DNA from 2 places in the Actinocorallia longicatena genome. Region 1 is predicted to be linked to the other one. Evidence: riboswitches for the same ligand, from Rfam matches in the RefSeq annotation. Region 1 holds a riboswitch; the other holds the start of a gene.
The links. Region 1 has a riboswitch for glycine ahead of gcvP (aminomethyl-transferring glycine dehydrogenase). Riboswitches for the same ligand answer to the same signal wherever they lie in the genome.

Region 1 (8,846 bases):
CTGACGGTCGCCCTGCGTCCGCGTCCCGGCGGCCGGGCGCCGGTGCGGTGCACCCGGTGCCCGCTCAGCGGGACGGTGGGCGGGGGCGCCTTGCGCGCCGGGGCCGGCGGGTCGGGCCGGGTCGGCGGCGGGCCGGGCGGCGGAGACTGCGGACCTACGGCGGCCAGGCGGCGGCGGGCGGCGAACGCCAGGACCCCGGCCAGGCCGAGGGCCAAGGCGATGAGCATCAGGGTGAGGCCCTTCAGCGGGCCGCCGCCCCCGTCGTCGTCCTTCTCCTGCGCGACGGGCCCGGTCGGCCCGACCGTGACGGCCTGGGTCGCGAGATCGGAGGCGAGCCTGCCGTCGATCAGCTGCCGCCCGGGAACGGTCCCCTTACCGGTCACCGCGTCACACAGCCCGTCGCCGCAGGCGCCGAACTGCCTGAGCGCCTCGACCTGCCCGCGGTCCAGCCGGGTGACGGCCGACTCGGGCGCCAGCAGCCTGCCGCCCGACAGGATGAGCAGGATCGTCCCGCCCTGGCCCGTCGTGACGCCCTTCGGCACCGTGACGACCAGCCCGGACCGGACGAAGGACTCCCGAGCCTGCTTCAGGGACAGCGCCGGGCCGATCGGGACGTCCAGCGGGATCTCCCCGTTGACCGTCACGGCGTGCTTGGGCTGACGGGCGTCGCCGAGGCACTGCAGCAGCCGTCCGAAGTCGAGCCCGGTGCACTCCTCGGCGGCGGCGGCCGGAGCGGCGGGCACGAGCAGCCCCGCCGTCAGGACGGCGGCGGGCGCCAGCGCCTTCATCACGGTCCCCCTCACTGGTCGACCACCTGACGGCAGCGCACGAACATCGCGGCGCCGCGCTCGGCCCAGTCGGCGGCGACGACCGCGAACTCGCGCGGCCCCATCCGCAGGCCCAGCGGCAGCGAGCAGACACCGGCCAGCACCGGATGGGGGCCGTGCACGTCCCAGACCGACAGCATCGGCACGAGCTGCTCGGTGTTCCAGGCGTTGGCCGTGGCCGCGGCCCGGGCCAGCCGGCCGGGGGGCAGCGGGCGGCCGTCGGTCATGAACACCACGAGCAGGTGCGAGGTCCGCATGAACCGCAGGCTCAGCGTGCCGGGCTCGCCGGGCGGTCCCGGCAGGTCGAACTCGACGACGACCGACTCACCGTCGTCGGAGGCGCGGCCCTCACCGGCCCAGGCGGTGACGAGCGAGCGCCACCGGACGGCCAGCTCCCCCGCGTCCTGAAGGGTCTCCTCAGCGGCCACGGGTCACCGCCGCGGCGACCATCTCGTCGGTCAGGCCCGCCGCGAGCAGGGCGAGGGCGTGCCTGCGCAGCGGGGGCTGCCGTACGGCGTTCTCCACGGACCGCTCCCTGATGTCCTCGGCGACGGACTCGCTCCACGCGGGCCCGTTTGAGTGGACGTCCTCTTCGACCGGAAGGTTCCCCGTGAGCGCGTCGAGCAGCACGTCGAGGGACGGCCTGTTGCGCGGGTCCTTGGTCATGCACCAGCCCAGCAGCGGGCGGAGCCCGCCGGGCACGCCGTCGAGGACCGGGGCCTCGGCGGTGACGCGCTGGAGCACCGCGCTGATCTCGGTCTCGCCGAACGGCGCGATCCCGGTGGCGGCGAACGCCAGCACGGCGCCGAGGGAGAACACGTCGCTGGCCGGGCCGACCGGATCGGCCATGATCTGCTCGGGCGACATGTAGGCGGGCGTGCCCATCACGGTCCCCGGCTGGGTCAGCCCCTCGGCACCCGACCTGCGGGAGATCCCGAAGTCGATGACGCGCGGGCCGTCCTCGGCGAGCAGCACGTTCGACGGCTTGAGGTCGCGGTGCACCACCCCGGCGGCGTGGATGTTCTGCAGCGCCTCGACCAGTCCGGCGCCGAGCGTCGCGAGCTGGGGTTCCGGCATCGGCCCGTGCGTCTTGACCGCCTCCCACAGCGACGGCCCCGGCACGTGCACGGTCGCCAGCCAGGGAGGATCGCCGAACGGGTCGGCGTCGACGACCGCGGCCGTGAACGCGCCGCTCACCGCCTTGGCGGCCTCGATCTCGCGGGCGAACCGCTCACGGAACCCCGGGTCGTCGGCGAACTCGGGCCGGATCACCTTCACCGCGACCGACCGGCCGCTCGGTGAGCGTCCGTGCAGCACCCAGCCCATGCCCCCGGAGCCCAGCCGTCCCACGATCCGGTAACGGCCCACCTGTTCGGGGTCGCTCATCGGAGTCAGCACAGTCATCCCCGTTCGTCCTTCGCCCCCGCGAACAGGTCAAGTATCCACCAAGGCGTCCCCGCGGAGCGGACTTCCCCGCGGCGATCCGTGCCCGATTCCAGGAATTCGTTCCCTCCGTCCCCTCAGACGGCCGGGAGTTCCCGGTTGATCCGCGCCTCGACGTCGGCGGCGATCGCCGGGTCGGCCAGGCCGCGCCGCCACACCTCGACGGACTCCTCGTCGCGGCCGCGCAGCGGGAGGGTCCTCGCCAGGAGCTCGGTGGCCAGCGGCGCGAGGTCGGGGGCCGTGCCCGGGCCGAGGGCCGCGGAGAAGGCGCCGATGGCCTGCTCCAGATGGGTCAGTCCCATCACGATCGCGAGCCGGGCGTAGGCGTAGGAGTCGGGGTGCAGTCTCCGCAGGGATGTGGCCAGGACGGTCTGGGCGCGCGCGGCCTGGCCGAGCTCGAGCAGCCGCTGCGACAGGTCGTGGGCGGCGACCGGGGCGTACTCCTCGTCGCCGGAGTCGACCGCCTGCTCCCACCAGGCCAGGGCGGCGTCGGTGTCGCCGCGGTCGTCGGCGAGCTGTGCCAGGGCCAGGCAGGCGGCGGGCAGGTAGTCGGGATTGCCGAGCTCCACGACGTTGCGCCAGGCTCCCGCGGCGGCCTGCAGATCGCCGGCCCGCTCGTAGGAGAGGGCCAGATGGTAGGCCGCGCGGGGCGCGTAGTCGGGGTCTTCGGTGTCGATGGCGATCTGGTCGGCGACCCGGGAGCCGTCGATGTCGCCCAGGTCCTCCAGGACCAGCGCGAGACCGAGCGCGGCCTCCGCCCGGTCGGGCGACTCCAGCGCCTCGGTGAAAAGAGTGACGGCGGCGGCGTGCTCACCGTTCTCGGCGTGTTCCCGCGCCCGCAGCAGGGTCATTCCGGCCCTCTTTCCACCCGGTGAAATTTTGTCCCCGACCCTACAAGGGCGGCCGTGCCGTCCACTGGACGACACGGCCGGAAGTTCCCCTATTTCGCCGGTTCAGTCTTCGAAGGCCTCGGGCGGCGGGCACGAGCAGACGAGGTTGCGGTCGCCGTACACGCCGTCGATGCGGCCGACCGGCGGCCAGTACTTGCCCTCGCGCAGCGAGGCGACCGGGTAGGCGGCCTCCTCACGCGAGTACGGGTGCTTCCAGTCTGCCGACAGCAGCGTCTCTGCGGTGTGCGGGGCGTTGTGCAGCGGGTTGTCGTCGCGGTCCCACTCCCCCGAGGCGACCCGGTCGATCTCCGCCTTGATCGCGATCATCGCGTCGGCGAAGCGGTCGAGCTCGGCCAGGTCCTCGGACTCGGTGGGCTCGATCATCAGGGTGCCCGCGACGGGGAAGGACAGGGTCGGGGCGTGGAAGCCGTAGTCGATGAGCCGCTTGGCGACGTCCTCGGCGGTGACCCCGGTGTCCTTGGTGATCTTCCGGAGGTCCGCGATGCACTCGTGCGCGACGAGGCCGTTGCGGCCGGTGTAGAGGATCGGGAAGTGCGGGCTCAGCCTGCGGGCCAGGTAGTTGGCCGACAGGATCGCGACCTCGGTCGCCCGCGTCAGGCCGTCGGGGCCCATCATCGCGATGTAGGCCCACGGGATCGGCAGGATGCCCGCCGAGCCCCACGGGGCCGCCGAGATCGGGCCGACGCCCGTCTCCGGGCCCGCCTCCGGGCGCAGCGGGTGGTTGGGCAGGAACGGCGCGAGGTGCTCGCCGACCGCGACCGGGCCCACCCCGGGACCGCCGCCGCCGTGCGGGATGCAGAAGGTCTTGTGCAGGTTCAGGTGCGAGACGTCCGCGCCGAACCGGCCGGGCCTGGCGAGGCCGACCAGGGCGTTGAGGTTCGCGCCGTCCACGTAGACCTGGCCGCCCGCGGCGTGCACCGAGGCGCAGATGTCGACGATGGTCTCCTCGTACACGCCGTGCGTGGACGGGTAGGTGACCATGATCACCGAGAGGTCGGCGGCATGCTTGTCGATCTTGGCGTGGAGGTCGGTCAGGTCGACGTTGCCGTTGTCGTCGCACTTGACGACCACGACCTTCATCCCGGCCATGACCGCGCTGGCGGCGTTGGTGCCGTGCGCCGAGGACGGGATCAGGCAGACGTTGCGATGCCCCTCGCCGCGGGAGTCGTGGTAGCCCTTCACGGCCAGCAGCCCGGCCAGCTCGCCCTGCGAACCGGCGTTGGGCTGCACCGAGACCCTGGCGTAGCCGGTGATCTCGGCCAGCCAGCCCTCCAGCTCGCCGATCAGCTCGACGTAGCCGGCGGCCTGCTCGATCGGCGCGAACGGGTGGATGTTCGCGAACTCGGGCCAGGTGATCGGCTCCATCTCGGTGGTCGAGTTCAGCTTCATCGTGCAGGAGCCGAGCGGGATCATGGAGCGGTCGAGGGCGATGTCCTTGTCCTGCAGGCGGCGCAGGTAGCGGAGCATCGAGGTCTCCGAGCGGTGCTCGTGGAAGACCGGGTGGGTCAGGTAGGCGCTCTCGCGGCGCAGCCCGGCCGGGATGGCGTCGGACGGCTCGGAGACCACGACGGCCCGGCGGAAGGCCCGCTGCTCGAAGGCCTCCAGCAGAACCTGGAGGTCGTCCTGCGTGACGGTCTCGTCGAAGGAGACCGCGACGATCTGGGGGCCGACCAGGCGGATGTTGAAGCCGGCGTCCGCGGCGTGCTTCACCACGGCCTCGGCCGAGCCGGGCAGCGCGATCGTCAGGGTGTCGAAGTAGGCGGAGTTGAGGACCTCGAAGCCCTCCACCTCCTGGTCCCCGATCGACCGGGCGAAGGCGGAGGTGAGGCGGTGGACCCGCTCGGCGATCGCCTTCAGCCCGTCGGGGCCGTGGTAGACCGCGTACATCGACGCCATGACGGCCAGCAGCACCTGCGCGGTGCAGATGTTGGAGGTCGCCTTCTCGCGCCGGATGTGCTGCTCGCGCGTCTGCAGGGCCAGCCGGTAGGCGCGACGGCCTTCGTTGTCGACCGAGACGCCGACCAGGCGGCCGGGGAGCTGCCGCTGGAGCTCCTCGCGGACGGCCATGTAACCGGCGTGCGGGCCGCCGAAGCCGAACGGGACGCCGAAGCGCTGGGCCGAGCCCACGACGATGTCGGCGCCGAGCTCGCCGGGCGGGGTGAGCAGGGTCAGGGCCAGCAGGTCCGCGGCCACGACGACCTTGGCGCCGCGGGCGTGGGCGGCCTCGATGACGGGCTTGAGGTCCCAGACCTCGCCGCTCATCCCCGGGTACTGGAGCAGCACGCCGAAGATGTCGCCCTCGGGCAGCCCGTCGGACAGGTCGGCGACGACCACGTCGATGCCGAGCGGGGTGGCGCGGCCCTTGATGACCTCGACGGTCTGCGGGAAGGTGTCGGCGTCGATGACGAAGGAGCCGGCCTCCTTGCGCTTGGTCGCGCGCAGCGCCAGCGCCATGCCTTCGGCGGCGGCGGTGCCCTCGTCCAGCATCGAGGCGTTGGCCGTCGGGACGCCGGTGAGGTCGGAGACCACGGTCTGGAAGTTCAGCAGGGCCTCGAGCCGGCCCTGGGAGATCTCCGGCTGGTAGGGCGTGTAGGCGGTGTACCAGCCCGGGTTCTCCAGGACGTTCCGCAGGATCACGCCCGGGGTGATCGTGCCGTAGTAGCCCAGCCCGATCAGCGAGGACTTCACGGTGTTCGCGGCGGCGAGCTCCCGCAGCCGCCGGAGGGCGGCGGGCTCGCTCAGCGCGGCGGGAAGGTCGAGATCGGCGTCCGAGCGGATCGCGGCCGGGACGGACGCGCCGACGAGGGCCGCGAGATCGGCGAACCCGATCTCGGCGAGCATCCGGGACTGGTCGTCGGCGGACGGGCCGATGTGGCGGTCGGAGAAGTCGGTCTGCGTCATCGGTGAGGCCTCCTGGGCTGGCATGCAGAGGTCGAACGGGTCGCCAATGGCGCTCGTCTCCCCCTCTGTCATGTGAACCTGAGAGCTTCACCCTGCCCTGCCTGACGCGGCATGGGGCGGGGCTTTCACCGTCGGTGGGGCGATCATCACGCCCGCTTTCCAGAGGTGCCTCTTCCGTGCGGTCCTTTTGCCTGAGAGGTTCCGGGGAGGTTGCTCCTTCGGCGCTCCGCACCGGCTTGTGCGAAGTCTCTCCCGCACGGGGTCGACAGCGGTTCAAGTCTACCCGCCCCTGTTCTGGAGATCGCAAAGCGGGGGGATGGCAAAAGATCTACTTTTTGCGGGTAAGGAGTAGCGCAGGGAATGACACGGTACCCGCCATGATCACCGAAGGGTCCCACCTCGCTACGATGGGCTCCGATGAAGAAGGGCGGTGGGCGATGACCAGAACGCAGGCGGAGAGCGAGCTGGAGCCGCTGCTCGCCCTCGCCAAGGGCGTCGAGGTCGACGAGCCGCCGCGGCCCGGCCGCATCCGCAGCCAGTCGAACCTCTTCCGGGCCCTGGCCTGCCTCGCCGGGCTGGTCATGGTCCTGCTGCTGCCGTCGATCGCCTCCCAGACGACCAGCGGCATCCAGGGCGACATCTCCGAGGGCACCCAGAACGTCCACTTCCTGCTCAGCCTGGCCAGCCAGCTGTCGACCTTCTGGGTCCTGCTGGTTCCCGTGATCTTCGCTCTGGACCGCGCCTTCCGCCGCGACGCCCTCCGCGTGATCGTCGGCCTGCTCGCCGCGATCATCGCCCTCGGCCTGACCATCGCCCTGGACGCCTGGGCGAGCGCGGCCGGGCCCGGCACCCTCACCAACGCCCTCGGCTGGAACAACGCGGGCACCACTCCCCTGCACGCCGACCTCACCCCGGTGATCGCTTTCGTGACGGCCGTCCGGCTGGCCGGGCGGCCGCGCTGGCAGCTCGTCATGTGGGGGACGATCGCCCTCGCCTCCCTCGCGGCCCTCGCCGCCGGGTACACGACGGCGCTGGGGCTGGTCGCCACCTACTTCATCGGCAGGATCGTCGGCTACCTGACCCTCTACGGGATCGGCACCCCGAACCCGCGCCCGCCGGGCACCGCCGTGGTCGCCGCGCTCGAGCGCCTCGGGCTGAAGCCATCGCACGCGCTCAGGATCGACGACGGCACCGACGACCACCGCCGCTACACGGTCGAGGCGGAGGGCGGCAAGCTCGACGTGACGGTCCTCGATCGCGACCAGCAGACCTCAGGACTGCTCTACCGGATCTGGCGGGGCCTGCGGCTGCGGGCCAACCAGCCGCGCCGGGCCCTCAGATCACTGCGCAGATCACTGGAGCAGGAGTCGCTGATGGCCTACGCGGCCGGCGCCGCACAGGTCAGGACGCCCCGGCTGATCGCCACCTCCGAGGTCGGCACCGAGGCCGCGCTGCTGGCCTACGAGCACGTCGACGGCGTCCGCCTCGCGGACATGCCCGCGGAGGCGATCACCGACACCCTGCTGGTGGACATCTGGCGCGAGGTCGACCTGCTGCACCGGCAGCGGATGGCCCACCGCAGCCTCGACACCACCTCGATCATGGTCCACGGCGGCGTCCCCTACGTCGTGGGGCTCGCGCGGGGCGAGATCGCCGTCAGCGACCTGCTGCTCCGCCTCGACCAGGCCCAGCTCCTCACCTCGCTGGCGCTGCGGGTGGGCCAGGAGCGGGCCGTCCGCACGGCCGCCGAGGTGATCGGCAGCCAGACCCTGGGCGCGATCCTGCCGCTGCTGCAGAAGGTGGCGCTGTCCCGCGACACCCGCACGGAGCTGAGGCAGCAGAAGGACCTGCTCAGCAACCTGCGCGAGGAGATCCTGAGGTTCACGCCCGAGGTCGAGATCCAGGCGGTACGGCTGGAGCGCTTCAGGCCCCGCACGATCGTCAGCATCGTCGGCCTGACGATCGGCACCTACTTCCTGCTCTCCCAGCTCAGCAACGTCAACCTCACCCAGATCATCACCAGCGCCAAGTGGGGCTGGGCGATCGTGGCCCTGATCGCCGCGTGCGTCACCTACGTCGCGGCCGCGATGATGCTGATCGGCTTCGTGCCCGAGCGGCTGTCGTGGTGGCGGACCATCCTCGCCCAGCTCGCCGCCTCGTTCGTGAAGCTGGTCGCCCCCGCGGCCGTCACGGGCGTGGCGATCAACACCCGGTTCCTCCAGCGGGCCGGGGTCCGCCCCGGATCGGCCGTGGCCAGCGTGGGCGCCTCCCAGCTGACGGGCATGGTCATCCACATCGGACTGCTGATCGTCTTCGGTTTCCTCACCGGCTCGCAGAGCACCACGACCGAGTTCGCGCCGTCCAAGACGATCGTGATCGTTCTGCTGGCGGGCGCCGCGGTCGCCGGGGCCCTCGCCACGATCGGGCGGGTCCGGCGGCTCGTCGCCGTCCGGCTCAAGGACATGTTCTCCGGGGTCGTCCCGCGCCTTCTGGACGTCCTCCAGGACCCCAGGAAGGTCGCCACCGGGATCGGCGGCACCCTGCTCCTCACGGTGGCGTTCGTGGTCTGCCTGGACGCCTCCATCCGCGCTTTCGGCGGCAGCCTCAGCTGGACGGCCGTCGCGGTCGTCTTCCTCACCGGCAACGCCCTGGGCTCGGCCGCGCCGACCCCCGGCGGCCTCGGCGCCGTGGAGGGCGCCCTGACCCTCGGGCTCACCCTCGCGGGGCTGCCCGCGGAGCAGGCGACCTCGGCCGTCCTGCTGTT
Region 2 (8,846 bases), on a different contig from region 1:
GCGGTGCAGTCGGGCTGGAAGCCGTCCCACTTGCCATCGGAGGTGTAGCTGACCAGGCCCTCCACCTCGCCCGCAGCCGAGCGGCAGACCGCGTGGTAGGGCTCCTTCCACGGCTTCGACGACGGGAGGACGAGATCACCGGTGTGCATCCGCCACCATCGGTCGTCCCGGGAGACGACCCCGGCGAGCCGGGAGCGCAGCCGGTCGTGGACGGCCGGGCCGACCTTGCGGACCTCGGCGCCGTCGACCAGGTCCACCCGGCCGTCGAACTCCAGGACGGGCGCGGTCCTGGCCCTGCCGACCTCGACCCTGAACTCCGTCAGCCAGGTGGCCGGACCGAATCCGTAGCGGCTGTAGATCAGGTGCTCGGCGGCGACCAGCGAGGCCATCGGGTCACCCCTGTCCTTGGCGGCGCGCAGGTCGAGGTCCATCATCCGGGTCAGGAGGCCGCGCCTGCGGTGGGTCGGCAGGACGGTCACGGCCGTGATCGCGTCCGAGGTGACCGGGGCTCCGCCGACGGCCGTCACCTCGTGGGTGAAGCTCCGGAAGGTCGCCACGCAGCGGCCGTCGTCGAAGGCCCCCAGGGTCCTGTCCAGGTCGTAGTACGGCCGCAGCAGGTCGGCCTCTTCGGCCTCCACGTCGGGTGAGGCGTGGAAACCGGTCGCGACCGTCCTCAGCCATCCCTGGAGCTCGTCACCGGCGATGCTTCTGATCTCCATGCCCATCACCCCAAACTACGTGATCAGCATTCGATGACGTTCACGGCCAGGCCGCCCCGGGACGTCTCCTTGTACTTGTCCAGCATGTCCCGGCCGGTGTCGCGCATGGTCTTGATCGCCCGGTCGAGGGAGACGAAGTGCTCGCCGTCGCCCCGCATGGCCAGCCGGGCGGCGCTGATGGCCTTGATCGAGGCGACCGCGTTCCGCTCGATGCAGGGGACCTGGACGAGCCCGCCGACCGGGTCGCAGGTCAGCCCGAGGTTGTGCTCGATGCCGATCTCGGCGGCGTTCTCGACCTGGCCGGGAGTGCCGCCCAGGACCTCGGTCAGGCCGGCGGCGGCCATGGAGCAGGCCGAACCGACCTCTCCCTGGCAGCCGACCTCGGCTCCGGAGATCGAGGCGTTCTGCTTGAACAGCACGCCGATCGCGGCGGCCGTCAGCAGGAAGCGGTGGACCCACTGGGGGTGCTGCGGCTTCACGAACCGGTCCACGTAGTGCATGACGGCCGGGATGATCCCCGCCGCCCCGTTGGTCGGGGCCGTGACGATCCGCCCGCCGGCGGCGTTCTCCTCGTTGACGGCCAGCGCGTACAGCGTGACCCAGTCCATCGCCTGGAGCGGGTCGGTCGGGGTCTCCACCATGAGCTGGCGGTGCAGCGCGTGGGAGCGGCGCCGGACCTTCAGCCCGCCGGGCAGCAGCCCCTCCTCCTCACATCCCCGGGCGACGCACTCGCGCATGACGGCCCAGAGGTGGTCGAGGCCCTCGCGGATCTCCTGCTCGGTGCGGCCGAAGGCCTTCTCGTTCTCCAGCATCAGCCGGGGGATGCTCAGGCCGGTGAGGCGGGTCAGCTCCAGCAGCTCGGCGCCGTCGTTGAACGGATGGGGCAGGACGGTCGCGTCGGCCTTGATCCGGTCGGCGCCGGTGGCGTTCTCGTCCACGACGAAGCCGCCGCCGACCGAGTAGTAGACCCTGGTCCTGAGCTCGGTGCCGGCGGCGTCGAAGGCGGTGAAGCGCATGCCGTTGGGGTGGCCGGGGAGGCTGATCTTCCGTTCGAAGACCAGATGCTCGCCGATCACGAACGGGATCACAGGCCCCTCGGAGCCGAACAGGCGGAGCTTGCCGGAGTCCTTGAGCGCGGCCATCCGCCCGGGAACCCCGGAGACGTCGACGTTCTCCGGCTTGGAGCCCTCGAGCCCCAGCACGACGGCCTTGTCGGAGCCGTGGCCCTTGCCCGTCAGGCCGAGCGAGCCGTACAGCACGCACTCGACCCGGGCGACCGAGGCCAGGAGGCCGTCGGTGCGCAGGCCGCGGGCGAAGCGGTGGGCGGCGGCCATCGGGCCGCCGGTGTGCGAGCTGGAGGGGCCGATGCCCACCTTGAAAAGATCGAATACAGAGATCGCCATTGATCCCCCAAAAAAGAAGGAAGGCCCCGCACAGGAGGGTGTGCGGGGCCGTGGAAAGCCCTTACAGGCCCGGGTAGAGCGGGTGCTTGCGCGCCAGCGCGGTCACGCGGCCCTTCAGCGAGGCGGCGTCGAACTCCGGCTGGAGCGCGAGCGCCAGGATGTCGGCGACCTCTGCGAAGTCCTCGGCACCGAAGCCGCGGGTGGCCAGGGCCGGGGTGCCGATGCGCAGGCCGGAGGTCACCATCGGGGGGCGCGGGTCGTTGGGGACCGCGTTCCGGTTGACGGTGATGCCGACCTCGTGGAGGCGGTCCTCGGCGTCGCGGCCGGTGAGCTCCGAGTCGACCAGGTCGACCAGGACCAGGTGGACGTCGGTACCGCCGGTCAGGACCTTGACGCCCGCCTTGGCGGAGTCCTCGGCGAGCAGCCGCTCGGCGATGATCCGGGCGCCCTCCAGGGTCCGCTTCTGGCGGTCCTTGAACTCCTCGGAGGCTGCGACCTTGAGCGCGACGGCCTTGGCGGCGATCACGTGCTCCAGCGGGCCGCCCTGGAGGCCGGGGAAGACGGCAGAGTTGATCTTCTTGCCGAATTCCTCCTTCGCCAGGATCAGGCCGCCGCGCGGACCGCCGAGGGTCTTGTGCGTCGTGGTCGTGACGATGTCGGCATAGGGCACGGGCGAGGGGTGGAGCCCCGCCGCGACCAGGCCGGCGAAGTGCGCCATGTCGACGAACAGCAGCGCGCCGACCTCGTCGGCGATCTCGCGGAACCGCGCGAAGTCGAGCTGCCGCGGGTAGGCGGACCAGCCCGCGACGATCATCTTCGGCCGGTGCTCGCGCGCCAGCTTCGCGACCTCTTCCATGTCGACCCGGCCGTCGGCGGGGCTGACGTGGTAAGGGACCACGTTCAGGGTCTTGCCCGAGTAGTTCAGGCGCATCCCGTGGGTCAGGTGGCCGCCGTGGGCGAGGTCGAGGCCGAGGATCGTGTCGCCGTGCTCCAGGAGCGCGAAGTACACGGCCGTGTTGGCCTGGGCGCCGGAGTGCGGCTGGACGTTGGCGCTCTCGGCGCCGAACAGGCTCTTGGCCCGGTCGATCGCGAGCTGCTCGGTGACGTCGACGTGCTCGCAGCCGCCGTAGTAGCGGCGTCCGGGGTAGCCCTCGGCGTACTTGTTGGTCAGCACGGAGCCCTGGGCCTCAAGGACCGCGACCGGGGCGAAGTTCTCCGACGCGATCATCTCGAGGGTGTCCTGCTGGCGCGCCAGCTCGGCCCGCACGGCGGCGTGGACCTCGGGGTCGAGGCTCTCCAGCGAGTCGAAAAGGGTCGTCATGCTTCCTCGATGATCTTGGAGTAGGCCTCGGCGTCGAGCAGCTCGGGGTTGTCGTCGCCGAGGCGCACCCGGAACAGCCAGCCCTCGCCGTAAGGGTCGGAGTTGATGATCGACGGGTCGTCGACGACGGCCTGGTTGACCGCGGTGACCTCGCCGGACAGCGGCGCGTACAGGTCGCTGACGGACTTGGTGGACTCGGCCTCGCCGCACGCGTCCCCGGCGGTGACGGTCGCACCCTCCTCGGGCAGCGAGACGTACACGATGTCGCCGAGGGCGTCGGCGGCGTAGTCGGTGATCCCGATGGTCACGATGCCATCCTCACCTTCCAGGCCGGACACCCATTCGTGCTCCTCGGTGTAGCGGAGCTGCTCCGGAACGCTCACTTTTCTCTCCTGTAGAAGGGCAGGTCGACGGCGTCGACCGGCTCGTGCTTTCCGCGGATGTCGACGGCGACCGGGGTCGCGTCGGCCGTCACGTACGCCATGGCGATGGGCTTGCCCAGGGTCGGGGACGGCGCCCCGCTCGTCACGGTGCCGATGATCTCACCGTCGGCACCGATGACCTGGTAACCCTCACGGGGAACCCTACGGCCCCGCGCCACCAGACCCACGAGTTTCTTCTTCTGCGGCTCGTCGGCGACGGCGGCCAGGGCGTCACGCCCGACGAAGTCCTTCTCCAGCTTCACCACCCGGCCGAGGCCCGCGTCGTAGGGGGTGAGCTCGCTGGTCAGCTCGTGCCCGTACAGCGGCATGCCCGCCTCGAGGCGGAGCGTGTCGCGGGCGGAGAGGCCGCAGGGCACCACGGCGTCGCCGCCGGCCTCGGCGAGGGCCTTCCACAGCGGGACGGCGTCCTCGTTGGCCACGAACAGCTCGAAGCCGTCCTCGCCGGTGTAACCCGTCCGGCCGATGAACGCCGCGACGCCCGCCACGGTGCCGCTGAGCAGGGCGTAGTACTTGAGGTCCTTGATCGGGGCGTCGGTCAGGCCCAGCAGGATCCCCTCGGCCTTCGGACCCTGGATCGCGATCAGCGCGTAGTTGTCGGACTGGTCGTCGACGGTGCCGTCGAACTTCGCGGCGCGGGCCTTCAGGGCCCCCGCCACGGCGTCCTTGTTGGCGGCGTTGGCGACGACCATGAAGGCGTGGTCGCTGAGCCGGTAGACGATCAGGTCGTCCAGGACGCCGCCCCGGGTGTCGACGATCATGGTGTAACGGGCCTTGCCGGGCACCAGGGCCGACGGCAGGCCCACCAGGGAGTAGTCCAGGATCTCGGCGGCCTGGCGGCCGGTCACGAAGATCTCTCCCATGTGGGAGATGTCGAAGAGCCCGGCGCTGGAGCGGACCGCGAGGTGCTCGGCGGTCTCCGACCCGTAGCGCAGGGGCATGAGGTACCCGGCGAAGTCGACGAGGTTGCCGCCGAGCTCCTTGTGCAGCTCGTACAGCGGCGTGGTCTTCGATGACACGGGCGTGGCTCCTTGGTCGGCGGCGTATACCGTGCGGACTCAATCGTCCCACCGCATACGCGCAGGCTGGGCCTCCCCCTCTGTCATGGGTGCCTGAGAGCTTCACCCGCCGGTAAAGAAAGGGCGGGCTTTCACCTTCGGCGGGAGGCCCCGCCGTCACGGGGTCTCCTCTTTCCAGAGGCCGCCTCCTCCGCGCGGTCCCTTGTGCCTGAGAGGTTCCGGGGAGGAATTGCTCCTTCGGCGTCCCGGACCTGGGGATCCGGGCACTCTCCCGCGTGGGATCAGTGGCGTCGCCTCACTCTATAGAACGACCGGCGGGACCCGCCACCCGTGCCCCCGGCACCAGGGATGTAACGGAACTAACGAAGAGTTGGTCGGAAATCGACCTTTGGGGTGGCCGAATGCGGGAGGGTATGAGGGCTACACATCCGTCTTCAGCCCCCGATGAGGACTCGAGAGATGTCACACGCTTCCCCGGCGGTCCGCTCCCAGCGGCCCGACCGACCCCCCGTCGAGAAGGCGCTCCTCGCCTGGCTGGTGTCCGTGCTGGCCGTCGGCGGGGTCTGGCTGTGGGCCGCCATGAGCGTTCCGCACGACACCCGCAAGGTGATCATGTGGGGCGGCGGCGGCGTCGCCCTGGCCTTCTGCGCCGCCAGCGCCATGGCCGCCTACTTCGCGGCCAGGGCCGTCAGCTCCCGGCGCGGGCTGGCCGCGCTGCGGGCCGATCTCGCCGTGGTGACCTCGGAGCTGGTCCTCACCGCCGAGGAGACCATGCCCGCGCTGACCCGCAGGGTCAGGGACGGCGCCACCTTCGAGAACGTCCTCATGGGGACGGTCCCGCCGACCAATCTGGCCCTCCAGCGGGTGGTCCAGGTCACGGCGATGGAGCTGGTGGCCGCCGAGCAGCGGACCGCGGCCGGGCTCGCCGCCGCGACCGTCCAGTCGCAGGAGGCCAAGGTCCTGGTCGAGAAGACCCTTCCGGAGCTGGTCCAGCGGGTCCGTGAGGACCGCGCCTCGCTGGAGACCGCGCTGGACGGGCTGCCCGACCTCACCGACCCGGCCCTCCAGACGCTGCTCCTGAACGTCGCCGGCGAGATCGCCGAGGGCGAGCGGCGGGGCACGGCCGCCATGTCCGCCTGCGCGAACGCCGCCGCCCGCGTCCAGGCGCAGTCGACCAGCCTGCTGGCCGAGCTCCGCGAGCTCCAGCACCGCTACGGCGACGAGAAGGTCTTCGGCGACCTGCTCGACCTCGACCACCGCATCTCCCAGATGGGACGCCTCGCCGACAGCATCGCGCTGCTCAGCGGCGGCCGGTCGGGACGCCGCTGGACCAAGCCGATCGTCATGGAGAGCGTCCTGCGCGGCGCCATGGGCCGCATCGACGCCTACCGGCGGATCCGGCTGCACTCCACCACCGAGTCGGCGGTCGTCGGCTACGCGGCCGAGGGCGTCATGCACGCGCTCGCCGAGCTGATGGACAACGCCGCGACCTTCTCCGCGCACGGCAGCGAGGTCCACGTCTACGTGGAGGAGGAGGACGCGGGCGTCATCGTCACCATCGAGGACGGCGGCCTCGGCATGCGCAAGCGCGAGCGGCAGCGGGCCGAGACGCTCGTGACCGAGCCCATCGACCTGAAGACCCTGGCCGGCACCCGCCTGGGCCTGGCGGTCGTCGGCAAGCTCGCCGACAAGTACGGCCTGGCCATCAGCTTCCGGCCGTCCTCGCGCGGCGGCACCGGCGTCGTCATGATGATCCCCCGCCAGCTCGTCACCCGGCCGCGGCCCCAGCTCCCGCAGCCCGCCCTGGCCGCCCCGCCGGCGGCCCGCCAGCAGGCCGTCGAGCCGACCGGCGAGACCACGACGGGCCTGCCCGTGCGGCCGCGCGGCGCGACCCTCGCCGCCGCCGAGCACCCCGCCACCGCCGCTCCCGAGGAGCGGAACGCCCAGGAGGACCCGCTCACCGCGGTTCCCACCGCGCCCCGTGACACGGGCGCACGGTTCGCCGCCTTCCGGCAGGCGGGCAAGGACTCCCCCGTCCAGCAGGACGCCCCCGCCGAAAACGACTAAGGACCGTCTCTTTCGATGAATACCGAAATGACCACGGAACAGACGCTGGAGTCGCTGCTGGAGGCCCTGCGCCACCGGACGCCTGGCATCCGCCACCTCCTGGTGCTGTCGAAGGACGGCCTCAAGATGAGCTTCACCTCGGGGCTCACCGTCGACCAGGCCGACCATCTGTCGGCGATCTCGGCGGGCGTGCAGAGCCTGTCGCTCAGCGCCTCGGCCGAGTTCGGCGACGCCATCGGCTCCGGCCAGGCCATGGTCGAGTTCCGCGGCGGGCTGCTGCTGATCGTCCCGGCGGGCGAGGGGGCGCACCTCGCCGTGATCGCCGAGGAGGACGCCGACGTCGGCGTGGTCGCTCACAACATGAACGGCCTGGTCGAGCAGGTCGGCGGATTCCTGACGGCCGCGCCGCGCCGGACCGAACCCGCCACATGATCCGCCGCGAGGTCGACCGGGAGGATCCCGACCGGCTCTACACGGTGACCAAGGGCCGGGCCGACACCTCCAGCATCGGCCTGGACGTCGTCACGCTGGTGATCGCCGAACGTGAGCCCGCCCGCGGCATGCAGTCCGAGCACGCGGAGATCCTGCGGCTGGCCCGGGAGCCGATCTCCGTGGTCGAGCTCTCCGCCGAGCTGCACCTGCCCGTGAGCGTGATCAAGATCCTGCTCGGCGACCTCCTCGACACCGGCGGGGTCACCGTCCGGCGCCGTACCCTCCCGCCTCTCCCCGACATGGAAATCCTGAAGCAGGTGCTCATTGGACTCGAGAACCTCTGAGGCGGCCGTCCGCACCCCGTTGCGCGGAACGGCCACCGACGCGTTGAAGATCGTCGTTGTGGGCGGTTTCGGCGTGGGAAAGACGACGCTGGTCGGTGCGGTCAGCGAGATCCGGCCGCTGAGCACCGAAGAGATCATGACTCAGGCCGGTGCGAAGGTCGACGACATCGGGAAGGTCCGGAGCAAGAGCACCACCACGGTCGCCTTCGACTTCGGCCGGATCACGATCAACGCCGAGACCGTCCTGTACCTGTTCGGGGCTCCGGGCCAGGAGCGCTTCTGGTTCCTGTGGGACCAGCTGTTCGCCGGCAGCCTCGGCGCGGTCGTCATGGTCGACACCCGGCGCCTGGAGGACTCCTGGTACGCCATCGACCGGCTGGAGCACCACGGGATGCCGTTCGTGGTGGCCGTCAACCGGTTCGACGGCATGCGTCAGCCCGGCCTCGAGCAGGTCAGAGAGGCTCTCAACCTGCCCGGCGACATTCCGATGGTCGACTGCGACGCCCGCCTCCGGGCGTCCGGAAAGCTCGTTCTCATCACGTTGGTCCGCCACCTGACCCGCCTCTCGGAGACTCCGAAATGATGCAGCCAGAAGAACCCTTGCGCCTGTACGGCGAGCGGATCGCCGACGACCCGGCCGGACTGTACGAGGAGATCCGCATGGCGGGCCCCGTCACCCGGATCCTGCTCGACGACGACGTCCCCGCCTGGTTCGTGGTCGGCTACCGCGAGGTCCACCACATCACGAGCAACCCTCAGCTGTTCGCGCGGGACTCGCGGCGCTGGAACGCCTGGGACCAGGTCCCCGAGACCTGGCCGCTCATGCCCTACGTCGGCTGGAGCCCGTCGGTGATGTTCGCCGAGGGCGGCGAGCACCAGCGCCGGGCGGGCGCGATCGGCGACGCCCTGGACGTCCTGGACCGCACCGAGCTGACCTCGATCTGCGAGCGGGCCGCCGACCGGCTCATCGACTCCTTCGCCGGGGACGGCGTGGCCGACCTGGTCGCCCAGTTCGCCACCCAGGTGCCGCTCCAGGTCATCGCCAAGATCTACGGCCTGCCGGAGGCCGACATCCCGATCCTGGTCCAGGACATCGCCGAG

Region 2: it holds a riboswitch for glycine, as region 1 does, so the genes downstream of both, gcvT (glycine cleavage system aminomethyltransferase GcvT) here and gcvP (aminomethyl-transferring glycine dehydrogenase) in region 1, are expected to answer to the same signal.

What each region holds. Positions count from the first base shown of each region.
Region 1 is NZ_BAAAUV010000001.1:40,334-49,179, forward strand. It holds gene ABD785_RS00205 (hypothetical protein) at 1-788, opposite strand, end outside; gene ABD785_RS00210 (hypothetical protein) at 800-1,255, opposite strand; gene ABD785_RS00215 (serine/threonine-protein kinase) at 1,245-2,231, opposite strand; gene ABD785_RS00220 (tetratricopeptide repeat protein) at 2,348-3,121, opposite strand; gene gcvP (aminomethyl-transferring glycine dehydrogenase) at 3,224-6,082, opposite strand; glycine riboswitch at 6,252-6,347, opposite strand; gene ABD785_RS00230 (lysylphosphatidylglycerol synthase transmembrane domain-containing protein) at 6,520-8,846, shown strand, end outside.
Region 2 is NZ_BAAAUV010000052.1:805-9,650, reverse strand. It holds gene ABD785_RS40105 (GNAT family N-acetyltransferase) at 1-719, opposite strand, end outside; gene ABD785_RS40100 (L-serine ammonia-lyase) at 743-2,122, opposite strand; gene ABD785_RS40095 (serine hydroxymethyltransferase) at 2,184-3,443, opposite strand; gene gcvH (glycine cleavage system protein GcvH) at 3,440-3,826, opposite strand; gene gcvT (glycine cleavage system aminomethyltransferase GcvT) at 3,823-4,902, opposite strand; glycine riboswitch at 4,980-5,083, opposite strand; glycine riboswitch at 5,088-5,186, opposite strand; gene ABD785_RS40080 (sensor histidine kinase) at 5,362-6,969, shown strand; gene ABD785_RS40075 (roadblock/LC7 domain-containing protein) at 6,997-7,401, shown strand; gene ABD785_RS40070 (DUF742 domain-containing protein) at 7,398-7,745, shown strand; gene ABD785_RS40065 (GTP-binding protein) at 7,726-8,328, shown strand; gene ABD785_RS40060 (cytochrome P450) at 8,325-8,846, shown strand, end outside.